4 regions of the Terribacillus jepli genome follow, and region 1 is predicted to be linked to each of the others. Evidence: riboswitches for the same ligand, from Rfam matches in the RefSeq annotation. Region 1 holds a riboswitch; each other region holds the start of a gene.
What was found. A riboswitch is a leader RNA that binds a small molecule or an ion and turns the genes downstream of it on or off. The one in region 1 is predicted to bind S-adenosylmethionine.

Region 2: linked by a shared signal. The riboswitch ahead of metK (methionine adenosyltransferase) and the one ahead of AB1K91_RS03275 (PLP-dependent aspartate aminotransferase family protein) in region 1 are both predicted to bind S-adenosylmethionine.
Region 3: linked by a shared signal. The riboswitch ahead of AB1K91_RS08345 (LLM class flavin-dependent oxidoreductase) and the one ahead of AB1K91_RS03275 (PLP-dependent aspartate aminotransferase family protein) in region 1 are both predicted to bind S-adenosylmethionine.
Region 4: linked by a shared signal. The riboswitch ahead of AB1K91_RS15960 (homoserine dehydrogenase) and the one ahead of AB1K91_RS03275 (PLP-dependent aspartate aminotransferase family protein) in region 1 are both predicted to bind S-adenosylmethionine.

Annotation. Positions count from the first base shown of each region.
Region 1 covers NZ_JBFEGH010000002.1:179,066-182,975, forward strand. Annotated here, with positions in the region: gene AB1K91_RS03275 (PLP-dependent aspartate aminotransferase family protein) at 1-1,653, opposite strand, end outside; SAM riboswitch class I at 1,725-1,834, opposite strand; gene metX (homoserine O-acetyltransferase MetX) at 1,833-2,903, opposite strand; SAM riboswitch class I at 2,979-3,091, opposite strand; gene AB1K91_RS03285 (ammonium transporter) at 3,743-3,910, shown strand, end outside.
Region 2 covers NZ_JBFEGH010000002.1:10,170-14,079, reverse strand. Annotated here, with positions in the region: gene ytkD (RNA deprotection pyrophosphohydrolase) at 1-276, shown strand, start outside; gene pckA (phosphoenolpyruvate carboxykinase (ATP)) at 320-1,903, opposite strand; SAM riboswitch class I at 2,092-2,196, shown strand; gene metK (methionine adenosyltransferase) at 2,379-3,578, shown strand; gene asnB (asparagine synthase (glutamine-hydrolyzing)) at 3,714-3,910, shown strand, end outside.
Region 3 covers NZ_JBFEGH010000006.1:18,145-22,054, forward strand. Annotated here, with positions in the region: gene AB1K91_RS08335 (DUF4306 domain-containing protein) at 1-230, shown strand, start outside; gene AB1K91_RS08340 (acyl-CoA dehydrogenase family protein) at 352-1,500, opposite strand; SAM riboswitch class I at 1,574-1,679, opposite strand; SAM riboswitch class I at 1,807-1,909, shown strand; gene AB1K91_RS08345 (LLM class flavin-dependent oxidoreductase) at 2,001-3,404, shown strand; gene AB1K91_RS08350 (methionine ABC transporter ATP-binding protein) at 3,401-3,910, shown strand, end outside.
Region 4 covers NZ_JBFEGH010000016.1:10,388-14,297, forward strand. Annotated here, with positions in the region: gene AB1K91_RS15950 (thiazole synthase) at 1-504, shown strand, start outside; gene AB1K91_RS15955 (ThiF family adenylyltransferase) at 504-1,514, shown strand; SAM riboswitch class I at 1,586-1,681, shown strand; gene AB1K91_RS15960 (homoserine dehydrogenase) at 1,767-2,930, shown strand; gene AB1K91_RS15965 (DUF2292 domain-containing protein) at 3,106-3,243, shown strand; gene AB1K91_RS15970 (zinc ribbon domain-containing protein) at 3,385-3,910, shown strand, end outside.

The sequences.
Region 1 (3,910 bases):
TTCTTCAGAAACGACACCTTCCTGCAGCCAGAATATTTCCGGACGAATCTCTGCTGCTTCCTTGGCCAGCTCTACTGCCGCTTCCGGACTGCGGAAAATCTGAGCGATATCGATTTTCCCTGGTACGCTTCTCAGGTCCGGATAAGCTTTTTCTCCTAGAACAGTTGTTTCAGCAGGGTTTACTGGTATGATCTTGTATCCGAGCCGTTGCATCTTCCGGGCCAATCGGTTGCTTGGACGCTGCTCTTTACTGCTCAGTCCCACTACTGCAATTGTCTTTTGACGGCCTTCAGCATCCGTTGCACTGCCAAGCACTTCCCGGATGACAGCTTCATCATTGATGACGATTTTTCGGGATTCGGAACGGATTCCAGTAGCCTTCTCCAATGCACGATCCAAGTCGTGGATGAGATCATCGACTGATTCGATTCCAACAGACAACCGGACCAATTCCTCTTTTACTCCGGTAGCAGCCAATCCTTCGGCATCCAATTGAAGATGTGTAGTGGATGCAGGATGGATGATCAATGATTTGGCATCACCGACATTGGCAACATGCGACCAAAGCGCAACGTTATTGATCAAAGCGGCACCAGCTTCCCTTCCGCCTTTGATACCAAAGTTGACAATGGAACCAGCACCGAATGGAAGCACCCTTTTTCCGATTTCATGGGAAGGATGGCTGCTGAGTCCCGGATAAGCAACCCAATCGACTGCTGGATGCTTTTCAAGATAATTTGCCAATTTTTCTGCATTTTGTACGTGGCGTTCCACGCGCAAATGCAATGTCTCCAAACCTTGGATGAGCTGCCATGCATTGAATGGGCTAAGTGCAGCACCCAGATCGCGTAGTAATTGAACACGCAGTTTCGTGCTGAAAGCAAGTGTACCGAAATCGAATGCATAGCGGATACCGTTGTAGCTTGGATCAGGTTCAGTAAAAGTCGGAAATTTCGGTGAATTCCAATCGAATCGACCCCCGTCAACAATCAATCCTCCTATGGAAGTACCGTGACCGCCGATCCACTTTGTCGCACTATGGACGACAATATCCGCACCAAGTGTTATTGGCTTGCTTAAAATTGGTGTAGCGAACGTACTGTCGACAATGAGCGGAATTCCTGCATCATGCGCCACCTCTGCCACCGCTTCCACATCGAGCACATGCAGACTCGGATTTCCGATGATTTCCGCGAAAACAGCTTTGGTTTTATCTGTGATTGCCGCACGGAATGCTTCCGGATCAGTTGGATCGACGAATTTAACAGTGATTCCGTACCGCGGCAGCGTTGTCTGAAAGAGGTTATACGTTCCGCCATACAAGTTGGCTGCTGCTACGATTTCATCGCCAGCGCTTGCCAAGTTCAGGATACTGTAGCTGATAGCTGCCATTCCGGATGCAACGCCGACTGCTGCGACACCATCTTCCAGCAATGCAATCCGTTTTTCCAAAACATCCACGGTAGGGTTGCCGATTCGGGAATAGATATTTCCTGGCTCATCAAGTGCGAATAGACGCTCTGCATGATCTGTATCATGGAATAAGTAAGAAGTCGTCTGGTAAAGTGGCACCGCTCTTGAACCTGTAGTCGGATCTGGTGCTTGCCCGCCATGCAATGCTAATGTTTCTGCTTTGTATACTTGATTTGTCATTTTGTCATTCCTCCAGTTTATATAATGAAAAAAGCAGCTTCCGGTAAGAAGCTGCTGCATATGCACAAAACTCCTTATCTCCCAAACTTTCTGTTTGCTGGATGTAGCACCTTAAAAGCCATTGCCGCTTACAGGTTGCCGGGTTTCATCGGGCCAGTCCCTCCACCTCTCTTGATAAGTCAATATGAAATTTTCATTGGCTGCTCGAGTACATCGCGGATGTGGTGTCCCCACTTCTCAAACTCCAGCAGAAAACCATCATGTCCATAGATTGTATCCACATCCACATGCCGGGCACTTGGCACTGCCGCTGCAAAACCCTTTATCTCTTCCGGCGGGAACAGCAGATCTCTCGAAAATCCGAATGTCAGCACAATTGCCTTTATTTTTTGGGCAGCTGCCTGCCACCCGCCTCTTTCCCTGCCGATATCGTGACTGTTCATCGCTTGTAATAAGGTCATATAGCAATTGGCATCAAAGCGATTAACGAGTTTTTCCCCTTGATAATTCAAGTACGACTCCACCTCATAAGCTGCATCATCTCTTCCGGAGGCAGCTCGGCGGAAACGTTCATTATATTGATGATCGGAACGGTAAGTAAGCATCCCTACCATCCGCGCCAGGCCGAGACCAGCTGCAGGTAATCTGTCTGCAGTATAGTATCCATCGTTCCAGTTTGGATCGGACGTAATGGCTGTCTTAGCCAAATGATTATACGCAATCGCATAATCACTCACAAAGGGGGTCGCTGCGAGCGGAATCAGCACATCCATAAAATCAGGATACATAACACCCCATTCCATAACTTGCATTCCTCCCAATGATCCGCCGATCACCGCCTTTAAATGAGAGATTCCTAGTTTCTCCAATGCCAGACGTTGAACCGAAACCATGTCCCGGATCGTTATTTCCGGAAAAGCTGCTGCATACGTGTCTCCTGAAACTGGATTCACCGACACTGCACTCGTTGTCCCATTGCATCCACCCAGTACATTGAATGTCATGACTTGGTATCGGCCGGTGTCGATGTAACCGTCCTGCTGCAGCAACCCATTCCACCATCCAGGTGCTGTATCAGTTCCGATTGCAAACTGATCTCCTGTCAATGCATGACAGACAAGCACCGTTTCTCGTGAGGCGGGTCCGCTTCTTTCATAGGTCACCTCGACATTTGATAAGATATCACCTGATTCAAGCTCGACATCCCCGATGAGAAGTTTGCCGGTTTGGTATGACAGTTGTAAATCCATGTTCCGTACGCTTCCTCCCCTCAATAAAAAAGGCCACCCTGAGAGGACAGGGTGGCAATATGTACCGACTTGTCTCTCTCATCTCTAAAGTGCTTTACGCACTTTCAGGAATTAGCACCTTAAAAGCATTGCTGCTTGCAGGTTGCCGGGCATCATCGGGCCAGTCCCTCCGCCTCTCTTGATAAGAGCTTGCTATTGATTTGTTAACAGGATTGTAGCATGGGTTCCATATATGAGTCAACGATAAATTCTGAAATTTCTATCAAGATATTTTATCCTTAGAAATTTGGACGCCCCGCATCAGCTAATGCCAATGCGGGGCTAAAATGTAACTTTTCTATTGTGAGTAGAGGATACCTAATACATCCTCCTGCCGCGGTACTTGTTCCACATGGTAGTTTTCACTTATACGATGCAATCCCTACCTCTATTGCATCCTCACGGCTCCTAGGCCGTTCCAGTCTGAATAAGTACTTCTAATTAAAACTATAGCAGAATGCCAATGACCTTCGATAAAGTTACTCAAACATCGAGGACGTTAACTATCTTATCACCCTTTACAGTTATTGTCAAACTTCCGATGTAGCACTTCTCCGCAGCTATTTAACTATTCCCGCTATAAAATGGTGCAAACCACCCCAAAATTCCCATCTTTCTAAAACTCAGTCCCATTTTAGTAACGCTTTATAACAAATAAATTGAAAACACTTACACTTTTTGGTCAGAAATATTCACGTAAGATAACCTGACAACTTTGTTACATTTTTTTGTCTGGCACTTATAATGAAAAAAGATTTAAATTTTCAAACAATAAAGAAAACACACAGGGGGTAGAGAAAATGGATATGACTAATACGGTATTCATGTTTGTCGCAACCGTCTTGGTATGGTTGATGACACCAGCACTCGCACTCTTCTACGGCGGGTTGGTAAGAAGTAAAAATGTGCTGAGCACAGCAATGCACAGTTTCACAACTATGGCGATTGTGTCGATCATCTGGATCATC
Region 2 (3,910 bases), 170 kb from region 1:
GAAGTGATGGAGGAGACTGGTGGCGTTGTCCAGCAGTTGAGATATGTCGGTCAATATTTTGTAGCCGGCAAAGCGGGGCATATTGTGAAAAATGTCTATTACGCCATTATCTCGGAACTGAAGAAGAAATCCAATTACTTGGAGACGTATGGACCAGTGATGGTGGAAAAGTTTCCTTCCCACCTGGCACAGCATGCAGAATACAGCTTCATGATGAAAGATAAAGTGCTACCCAGTGCACTGCACCACATAGATCAACTCGAAAAAACGATGTAAAGAACTGCCCCGAAAGACAGCTGTCTCTCGGGGCAGTTCTCTTTTATTTGTATAGCGGACCCGCTTGGCGTACCGCGTCGTCAATAAAATCAAATTTTGCAAAATGCTGATGGAACTTAACAGCCAGTTCCTGCGCTTTTTCCTTGTAGGCTGTTTTATCTTCCCATGCATTCTCCGGCATCAGGAGCGCTTTAGGTACATCAGCGATGGAAACAGGAACATGCAGGCCAAAAATGGGATCTTGGATTGTATCGACATCGCGTAACTCCCCACGAAGTGCTGCCTGTACCATCGTTCTTGTATAAGCAAGCTTCATCCGGGAACCCGAATGATAATCTCCGCCGGTCCAGCCAGTATTGACTAAATACACTTCTGCCTGATGCTCGCTGATTTTGTCACCCAACATATCAGCATATACGGATGGTGCCAGCGGCAGGAAAGGGGCTCCGAAGCAGGTAGAGAATGTCGCTTCCGGTTCCGTCACACCACGCTCCGTGCCAGCAAGTTTGCTCGTATAGCCGCTCAAGAAATGGTACATTGCCTGTTCGGTCGTCAGCTTGCTGATCGGAGGCAGCACGCCAGTTGCATCCGCAGTCAAAAAGATGATCGTTTTGGGATGGGGCGCCAAGCTTTTCGGTAAACTGCCCTTGATATAGTCGATCGGGTAGGCAGCACGTGTGTTTTCTGTAACGGAGCCATCTTCATAATCACAAATGCCGGCTTCATCAACGGATACATTTTCAAGGATTGTTCCGAATTTGATCGCACCATGGATTTCAGGCTCTTTTTCTGCGGAAAGATTGATGCACTTTGCGTAACAGCCGCCTTCGATATTGAAAATGCCATCTGGTGACCAGCCATGTTCATCATCCCCGATCAAAGGCCGGTTCGGATCGGCGGAAAGCGTCGTCTTACCCGTTCCGGATAGACCGAAGAATAGAGCAGTATCGCCATCTGCACCTACATTGGCAGAACAGTGCATCGGCATGATTTCCTGCTGCGGAAGCAGGAAGTTCATTACAGAGAAGATGGATTTTTTCATTTCACCGGCATATTCCGTGCCGCCAATCACAATCATACGCTGTTTGAAGGAAACGATCACAAAAGCTTCCGAATTGGTGCCATCGACCAACGGATCAGCTTTTACGCCTGGAGCAGAGATGACAGTGAAAGAAGGCTTATGGGATGCCAGTTCCTCATCACTCGGCCTGATGAACAGCTGATGGGCGAATAAGTTATGCCATGCGTATTCGTTGATCACCTGTATCGGCAGGTGATAGCGTTCATCGGCTCCTGCAAATCCCTGGAATGAGAATACTTCTTCTTTTGCCTGCAAATGATCGACGACTTTGCCTAACAGATGATCGAAAGTGGCTTCACTTATTGGCTGATTCACTTTGCCCCAGTCCACCTTGTTTTCAGAAAGTTCATCTTTGACAATGAACTTATCTTTTGGAGAGCGGCCGGTATATTTGCCGGTAGCTGCCCGCAAGGCACCTGTTTCTGTCAAGCGTGCCTCTTGGCGGGACAATGCCGCCTCAGTCAATTGAGCCGCAGATAGGTTCCTTTTCATATTGGATTGGTTGCGCAATTCCTCTAACGCTGTTACTGCGTGCATCATTCGCATATAGATCCCGCCTTTTGAATTGATTTTAAATTAGTATAACGCATTAAAATATTAATACATACTATTTTGATTTGCAATCATTAGCCGAGAATTAGTTGACGGATAATTCCGATAAGATTTGTCGGCAATTGCAGGATTTGGTTGACTTCTGAAGGCTGTTTCGATAACATAGTTGCGAACGGAAAACACTCTTATTCAGAGTAGGCGGAGGGACAGGCCCTAAGAAACCCGGCAACCGTCACATTTGTGAAATGGTGCTCAACCTGAGCAAGGGATACCTTGAACGATAAGAGAGGGAATAAGCCAGCCTTCTGTTATGATGGAAGGTTTTTTTCATGTAACGGCTTAATAATAGAAAAAGAACAATACTTGCTGTAGTGTTCTTTCACCTTCACCCATTATCAAGTTTCTTAATAACATACTTGGAAAGAGTAAAACTTCCGTATTAATCGTAGTTGAAGGGGGATTTGGCAGAATGACTGCTAATCGTCGATTATTTACCTCAGAATCCGTTACTGAAGGCCACCCGGATAAAATCTGTGACCAGATTTCGGATGCTATATTAGATGAAATCCTATCCAAGGATCCGAACGCCCGTGTAGCTTGTGAAACGACAGTTACGACTGGTCTTGTACTAGTAGCTGGCGAAATCACAACGAACGCTTATGTAGATATCCAAAGCATCGTGCGTAAGACAATCAAGGAAATTGGTTATACACGTGCTAAATACGGCTTTGATGCCGATACATGTGCAGTGCTGACAGCAATCGATGAACAATCACCCGATATCGCAGGCGGCGTCGATCAAGCGCTTGAGGCCCGCGAAGGTTTGATGACTGATGAAGAAATCGATGCCATCGGTGCTGGTGACCAAGGATTGATGTTCGGGTATGCCAGCAATGAAACACCGGAATTCATGCCGCTGCCAATCTCATTGGCTCACCGTCTTTCCAAGCAATTGGCGAACATACGCAAAGAGGAAGTCGTGGATTACTTACGCCCGGATGGGAAAACACAAGTAACGGTGGAATATGACGAAAACGATCAGCCTGTACGGATTGATACGATCGTCATCTCTACACAGCATCATCCTGAAGCGGAGCAAGCACAGATCCATGCTGATCTAAAAGAGCTTGTGATCAAACCTGTTGTGCCAGCAGAGCTGCTAGACGAAAATACGAAATATATCATCAACCCGACAGGCCGTTTCGTTATCGGCGGTCCGCAAGGTGATGCTGGATTGACTGGCCGTAAAATCATCGTTGATACGTATGGCGGTTATGCACGCCATGGCGGCGGTGCATTCAGCGGCAAAGACGCAACGAAAGTGGATCGTTCCGGCGCTTATGCGGCGCGTTATGTGGCGAAGAACATCGTTGCAGCAGGTCTTGCGGATAAATGTGAAGTACAGCTTGCTTATGCAATCGGTGTGGCTGAGCCCGTTTCCATCAGCATCGATACTTTCGGAACAGGCAAACAAACCGAGGAAGCATTGGTCAAAGCAGTACGCGAGCTATTCGACCTTCGACCTGCCGGCATCATCAAGATGCTGAACTTGCGCCAGCCAATCTATAAAGATACTGCTGCGTACGGTCACTTCGGACGTACAGATAAAAACTTCCCTTGGGAGCGGACAGACAGAGCAGTGCAGCTGGAAAGCTATACATTCGCATAATCAACTGTAAAAGCAAGAGCGGCATCTTCCGCTCTTGCTTTTTTTGCGTCGGCGCCCATAATCTTCCTTCAAGAACCGAATTGTTTTATGCTATAATTAATGGCTAGAAGTAATGAAAGAGAGGCTAATAAGTAAATGTGTGGTTTGATTGGCGTCATCAGAAAAAACGTAAAACAACTAACGCAAGCTGATAAGGATAAATTCAAACAACAGAACAACATCATCACGCACCGTGGCCCGGATGATGAAGGATATTACCATGACGAGCATGTATCATTCGGTTTCCGCCGTTTGAGTATCATTGACATCGAGGCTGGTGTCCAGCCGCTAAG
Region 3 (3,910 bases), on a different contig from region 1:
TCAGCGGAGTTATGCTATTCGTTTTATCTCTGCCGATTATTAACCGAGATAAAAATTCTATAAGTATCCTGCTAGTGCTGTTGGGGATTTTGGGTATCAGTTTATCGGTTGCTTTCTTTTCGGCTCAAAGCTTAGGATCCGCTGTATACCGTCACTCTTTTTTATTCATGGGGCTATTCTTAACTATATATGGCGGCGTTTCAATCGCTAGAAATCGTCGTACAGCTTAATGGAAGAAGCCGCCTATACTCATAAGGCGGCTTCTTCCTTGTTTTAGGGAGTGTCGTAAAGGGAATAAAGGACGCTTTGCTCCTATGCCGATTGTTGGATGCAAGGACAAAAAAATTGTTATTATTTCAATGCATGATCAGCCAGCGTATAAACAACTGCATCATCCGTCGGAGGATTATGCAAACCTGCCCGTACATCCCGGAAGTGTCGCTGTAAAGGATTATTAGCAGATAAACTTCTGGCGCCAGCGATTCGCATGCAAAGATCAACAACATGATTCGCATTATTCGTGACTATGTGTTTTGCGGCTGCCAGATCTGGACTCATTGCGGATCTTTTTTCTGGGTAATCGATCCACTTCCTGGCGGTCGCATAAAGAACTTCCCTGGCATTGAAGAGAGCTAGTTCTATTTCACCGATTTTCCTTCTGACCTCCGGGACTTCCTTGATTGGACCAGGCAAGGAAGCAGGTCGTAATTCGGATGCAAACTGAATTGTATAATCTCTTGCAGCTGCAGCAATACCGAGATAAACAGCTGCGATTTGCAAGTACCAGCCTCTTGGAGTTACTGTACCTTTGTTTTCTTCCACAAGCAGCGCCTCTTGATCCACGAGTACATCATCCAATATGATGTCGTCACTCCTTGTGCCTCTCATCGCGATACTGTCCCAAGTTTCCTCCACAGCGACACCTTCCAAGGAATGATCAATCAAAAAGAAGCCTTTGTTGCCGGAAGGGTGAATCGTCGCCGTGACAATGCTATAGTCCAATGCTGCAGCTATCGAAGCAAAGGATTTGCGTCCATTGATTTTCCATTTTGTTCCTTCCGAACTTGCGATAGTGGTAGGAGCCGCTCCTCTTGAAGGGCTGCCGGTAGCGTTTTCCGTCTGTGCTAAATTCAGCAGAATCTTATCGTGCACGATTTTATAGCTTAGATCTTGAAAGCTATGTTCATCCCACTTCCGGTTTTCGGCATTTTCCAAAATGACACCAAGCTGCCAGCCGAATGACAGGGCTGTTGCAGCATCTCCTTGGGCAAGTATTTCTTGGATCTGTAAGTACTCTGAGAGATTCAATCCTTTGCCGCCATATTCTGGAGGGACAGTCAATGACAAAAAGTTGCTTTCTTTTAAAGCTTGGAAGTTTTCGTACGGAAATTCACCGGTTGAATCAGTATGGGCGGCACGTTCTTTAAACATTGCAGCTAATTTTATTGCTTGCTGTTTCACTTGATCGAACAATTCAGTTTTTTCGGCAGTCTCTCGCATCTTCATTCTCCTCATCCAATAAAATAAAAAACCTCTTTCTAAGAGAAAGAGGATACGTTTATGTACATATTCTCTCTCATCTCTCAGACATATCTGTCTGCTGGAATTAGCACCTTGCTTTGTTAAAGCGGTTGCTGCAGGGTCGCAGGACCAGTTCCTACCCTGACTCTAGATAAGTGATTCATTAGGTTGTCGGCATAAATATAAATCATTAAACAGAATGTTGTCAATTATCAAATTAGTTTCAAAAACTCGATTGACAGGTAGAGGACTGTCCTGTATATTGAGCTTTAATTCAATAAGCATTTCTTATCCAGAGAGGTGGAGGGACTGGCCCTTTGAAGCCTCGGCAACAGACTGCTGCAGTACTGTGCCAATTCCAGCAAGCTACTAGCTTGAAAGATGAGAAGAGAGTGGACGTTGTACGCCTGCGTCGGCTCAGCCAGACCTCTTCTTATCCGAGAAGGGGTCTTTTATTTGTAAAAATGGAGGGATAAAAAGTGGGAAAACAAATCATTCTGAATGCATTTGATATGAATAGTGCGATGCACAATTCGCATGGGTTATGGAAGCACCCAGAGAGTAAGCGGCATCGGCAATATAAGGATTTGGATTATTGGATTGATCTGGCGAAGCTATTGGAGCGCGGCAAGTTCGATGCGATTTTCTTTGCAGATGTTCTGGGTGTATACGATGTCTATCGTAATAGTAAAGCTCCTTCTATACGGGACGGCCTGCAGGTTCCGTTGAACGACCCTGCTTTATTGGTTTCAGCGATGGCCAGTGTCACAGAGAATTTAGGTTTCGCGGTCACGGTAAGCACTACATATGAACCGCCATTTGGGAATGCTCGGCGTTTTTCCACATTGGATCATCTGACAAAGGGGAGAGTTGCTTGGAATGTCGTGACCTCGTATCTTCCAAACGCTGCCCGCAATTTTGGTTTGACCGACATGATCAAGCACGATGAGCGGTATGGGATTGCCGATGAATTCTTAGACGTTTCTTATAAGCTATGGGAAAGGAGCTGGGAGGAAGATGCAGTTGTGGAAGATCAGGAAAACCAAGTATTAATAGACCCTGAAAAGGTACATGAAATACATCATGAGGGTCATTATTTCCAAGTCGAGGGACCGCATTTGAGTGAGCCTTCTCCGCAACGGACTCCGGTAATCTATCAAGCAGGTACATCTGAGCGCGGACGGGAATTTGCTTCCAAGCATGCGGAATGTGTATTCGTGGGAGGTCCTACCCCAGATCGCATCCGTTATTATGCAGATGATATAAGGGAGAGGGCTGCTAAGCATGGACGGAATCCAGATCATCTGAAAATCTTCTCCTTCCTAAGCGTTATTGTAGCGAAAACAACAGAAGAAGCGCAGCACAAGTACCAGGAATACACGAGTCATTGGAGCTCTGATGCAGCCAAGGCGCAATTTGGTGCAAGCGGCTATGATATTGCTGAATACGAAGAACTAGATCCTGACGAGCCGTTTACATACGGCAAATCAACAGAAGGAGGTCACTATAAGGCAGCCTCGTTGACGAAAGATGCATCCAGGCAACTGACAGTAGGAGAAGCATTAAAGCGATTTGATACACCTGATGAGAGTTTGATAGTAGGGAATCCGGTAGAGGTGGCAGATGCAATTCAGCTTCAATTCGAAGAGTCAGGAGTGGACGGGTTTAATTTGAATCATCTTGTTACACCAGGGGATCTGGAGTCCTTTATTGATCTGGTTATTCCGATTCTTCAAGAACGCGGACTATATAAACAATCCTATAAACCAGGAACATTGAGAGAGAAATTGTTTGACTATGAATCAAGCAGACTGCCGTCTGGACATCCTGCAAGTAACTACAGAGCACTGAAAATACCGATAGGAGAGGGAGATGAAAGGTGATAAAACTGGAGAACATTACAAAGAAGTACAGCAGCAAGGGCAAGCAAATCATTGGTGTTGACGATGTGACACTAACCGTCGAAGCTGGTGAAGTATTTGGAATTGTTGGGTACAGCGGTGCTGGCAAGAGTACACTGCTGCGGTGCATTAATTTATTGGAAAAGCCAACGTCTGGAAAAGTCTTTGTCGACGGAGTTGATTTGCACGAGTTGTCACCAAAGGATCTGCGGAAAGCCAGACAGTCGATCGGGATGATTTTTCAAGGTTTTCATCTCGTCTCATCAAAGACGGTATTTGAAAATGTGGCATTTGCATTACGAGCTGCAGGAGCAGACAAAAAGCAGATCAAGCAGCGAGTAGAAGAGCTGCTTGCCCTGGTGGGGCTGGAGGATCGAAAGGATCAGTATCCAGCGCAGCTTAGCGGCGGTCAGAAGCAGCGGGTCAGTATTGCTCGTGCGCTTGCGAATCAGCCAAAAATTCTTTTGTGCGACGAAGCAACTTCGGCA
Region 4 (3,910 bases), on a different contig from region 1:
GCCTCTGGTTTATGCGATATGGTAAAGGTGGAGGTGATCGGCTGTGATAGGACATTGCTTCCCGATCCAGTCGAAACACTGCGTGCATCCGAAATGTTATTGGCGGAGGGTTTCATCGTCCTGCCATACACATCCGATGACGTTGTATTGGCCAAGCGGCTTGAAGGTTTGGGAGTCCACGCTATTATGCCAGGTGCATCGCCGATTGGTTCAGGAAACGGAATCATCAATCCTTTCAATCTTCGTATGATCGTGGAACAGTGCAGTGTACCAGTGATTGTCGATGCGGGCATTGGCTCTCCAAAGGATGCCGCTTACGCAATGGAGCTCGGAGCGGATGGAGTCCTGCTGAATACGGCAGTTTCCGGAGCTCAAGACCCTGTTAAAATGGCGCATGCAATGAAGCTGGCAATCGATGCGGGCAGAATGGGGTTTGAAGCAGGCAGGATTCCTGAGAAGAACTATGCTGTAGCAAGCAGTCCGACGGAAGGGTTGTTTACTTGATGCGGGATCGTTATCGGAAGCAGGAATTGTTTATCGGCAAGGAAGGGCAGACGCAGGTGGGGAAAAGTAAAATTGTCTTGATCGGTATGGGGGCATTGGGCTCTGCTTCTGCAGAGATGCTTGTCCGTGCGGGCATCGGGGAGCTGGTACTCATCGATCGCGATTATGTCGAACTTCATAACCTCCAGCGCCAGCAGCTGTATACGGAAGAAGACGCTGCTGCCTATTTGCCGAAAGCATCTGCTGCGGCAAAGCGGCTAAAGGCAATAAATCAGCATGTAAAGCTGCAATCGGTGATTGAAAATGTCGATCATCATAATATCGAACAGCTGATGGAAGGTGCAGATGTGATTCTGGATGCTACAGACAATTTTGAGACACGCTTGCTTGTCAATGATGCAGCGTTGAAGCATGGTATTCCTTACTTATATGGGGCTTGTGTCGGAAGCTATGGGGTGACGTGTCCGGTACTTGCCAACGGAGATGCCCCGTGTTTGCATTGTCTCTTGGAGCAGCTGCCGCAGCAAAGCGAAACATGTGATACGGCAGGGATCATCGGTCCGATTGTCCAATGGGTGGCAGCTGTGCAAGTGACGCAGGCGTTGCGGCTTTTATCCGGTCAAAAAGTTAAAGCGGAGTTATGTGCGTTTGATATTTGGACGGCTGATTATTCAAGGGTAGATGTACGAGGTCTGCGGGATTCGAGCTGTCCTAGCTGCGGCACACATGCAGTGCTGCCCTTTTTGAATGGAGCTGAACAGACAAGGCTCGATGTATTATGCGGCAGGGAGGCTGTTCACATACGGCCCGGTGCCAAGAAATCACTTGATCTGCCGGCTTTATCAAAAGAATGGGCCTCTTCGATCGATCATGTTGCTGCCAATGAACACCTGCTTGCCATTCAATACAGAGGTCACCGAATTGTGTTATTTGCTGATGGACGGGCAATCATCCACGGTGTAAATGATATTGTCCGAGCGCGTATCCTGTATGACAGCCTGGTCGGATAGTATTGTTAGAATTTTCAGTTGACGGTATGTCTTATTCATGCTAAACTCCTTCATAACAAACGAATACAAAACTCTTATCAAGAGCGGCGGAGGGACTGGCCCGATGATGCCCGGCAACCTGCAAGTTATCTTAGACTTGTATAGGTGCTAATTCCTGTAGATGAGAGAAGACACAGTGCGGTTACATTCGTCTCCCTGTCCTCTCAGGGGGACTTTTTTTATGCGGAAAAACATTCGAAGGAGGCAATATAGATGACAGCAGTTAAGATTGGATTGATAGGATACGGTACAGTAGGCAGTGCAGTGGGGCGGACGATACGATCCCATCAGGAGAATCTGCAGACCATTTTCGGGAAAGAAGTACAGGTGGCTGGAGTATTGGTACGGAATAAACAAAAATACACGCAGCAAGTCACAGCTGCACTGCTCACTGATGAAGCAGCGGAGCTTTTCGCAATCGAAGATCTTGATGTTATCATCGAAGCAAGTGTGGGTATCGAGCCTGCCTTCCGTTACTTGACTGAGGCGATCCATCGCGGCTGCCATATCATCACTGCGAATAAAGAGCTGATCGCGTCCCGAGGCGCGGAGCTGAAGCAATTGGCCAAGGAGAAAGGTGTGAGGCTTGAATACGAAGCAGCAGTCGCAGGCGGTGTCCCGGTGATCGGTACGCTGAAGCAGCTGCTCCATATCAACCGGGTTGTCAAAGTGGAGGCGATACTGAACGGCACCTCCAATTTCATTCTGACTGAGATGGCCGATAAAGGATTTGTATTTGAAGACGCACTGCGGCTTGCGCAGGAATCGGGATTTGCAGAGGCAGATCCTGCCAATGATGTGGATGGCTGGGATGCTTTTTATAAACTGATGGTCCTGAGTGATTTATTATTCGAGGCCCAGCCGGATTGGGAAAAAGTGACGCACAGGGGAATCCGTTCGGTTTCCGCACAGGATATCCAGGCAGCAGCTGAACAAGGATGGAAAATAAAGCACGTTGCCACGCTTGAAAATGCAAATGGAGAAGTCACTGCATCTGTCGAGCCGGTGGTTGTATCCGTTGATCATCCGCTCTACAGCGTCGATGGAGTAGATAATGCGGTTTGTATCGAGGGGGATCTGGTCGGCAAGCTGAAACTCCAAGGACCGGGTGCCGGTGCCCTGCCGACAGCCAGTGCCATCGTGGAGGATTTGGCTAATCTCGTTCATAACCGAAAAGAAGTCCTTGTAAAACGGGAAATCCGATTTACCGAGAAAAGCGGAACAGTACCTTTCGTCCATTTACCGACTGGTGAGACTGTTTATTTGCATGCAGAACATGTAGAAGCTGATGGACGCTATTATCGGATTGCTGCCAGGACACCTGCTAAAGCAGGGCTTGATGTCCGCGGAGTCATCCAAACTATTCAGAAACGTTGACAGCTATAGTTTGAATCCGTCTACTCCTCATTCCCTAAGGCAGTTTTCCAGTGGTTCCAGTCCTGCAGCAGAGAGGGATTTACCGCGAGGGTTATTCAGGCAGCACATTACGAGCGCATCTTGGTCTGCCGGAACCGTCCTACCCTAAATAATCCGTGATGAAAGGATGATTGATGTGAGTAAGGAAAATGGAGAGAAATGGGAAGAAATCATCAAGAAAGTGGATGATCTGCAATATGGCACCGTCTTGATCACTGTACATGACAATGAAATCAAGCAGGCAGATATTACAGAAAAGATACGTTTCATTTGAAGGTATACGGGGGAAAGGGCATACGTCGCGTATGCCTTTTTTATGGATTTGTAAGAAGCACTGCCTCTTTTGTCCTATTTTCTGTATACTGAGGAAGTACATAGAGAAATGTGCAATTATTTGGTTAAGGGAGTAGATTTTATGGTTACTTGTCCGTCATGTGGACACGAGAATGCAGAAGGGAGTAAGTTTTGTGAAAAATGCGGTGCAGCTTTGCAGGGACAATCAATACAAAGTACCCGTAATACAGCTGCCGCAACTGCAGATAATGCCAAGGCTAATGAATATCTAGAAGCTACAAAAGAGGTTTCGTTATCATTCTTCCATTATTTTTCGGATGTGATCAAACATCCATTTAGCTCGGGCAAACGTTATGGTGCAAGCAATCTTACAAATAGTATCATCACAATGGTGCTTTTTGCAGTCTTCTTGGGTTTAACGGTTTATTTCGGAATCAAGAACTTGATAAAAGAATTAGGAACGATGAGCTATATCGGTGAGATTATACGTTCTGAAGAAATGAATATCCAAGTTTCATTTGTTGAATTTGCCATCAAACCTTTCCTGTTTTTTGCTGTTTTTGTTTTCATCATTGCAGCCTTGGTGTATGCAGCAAGTAAGCTATCCAAGATGGACGCTGACTTTAAATCCATTCTTGTAAGATACG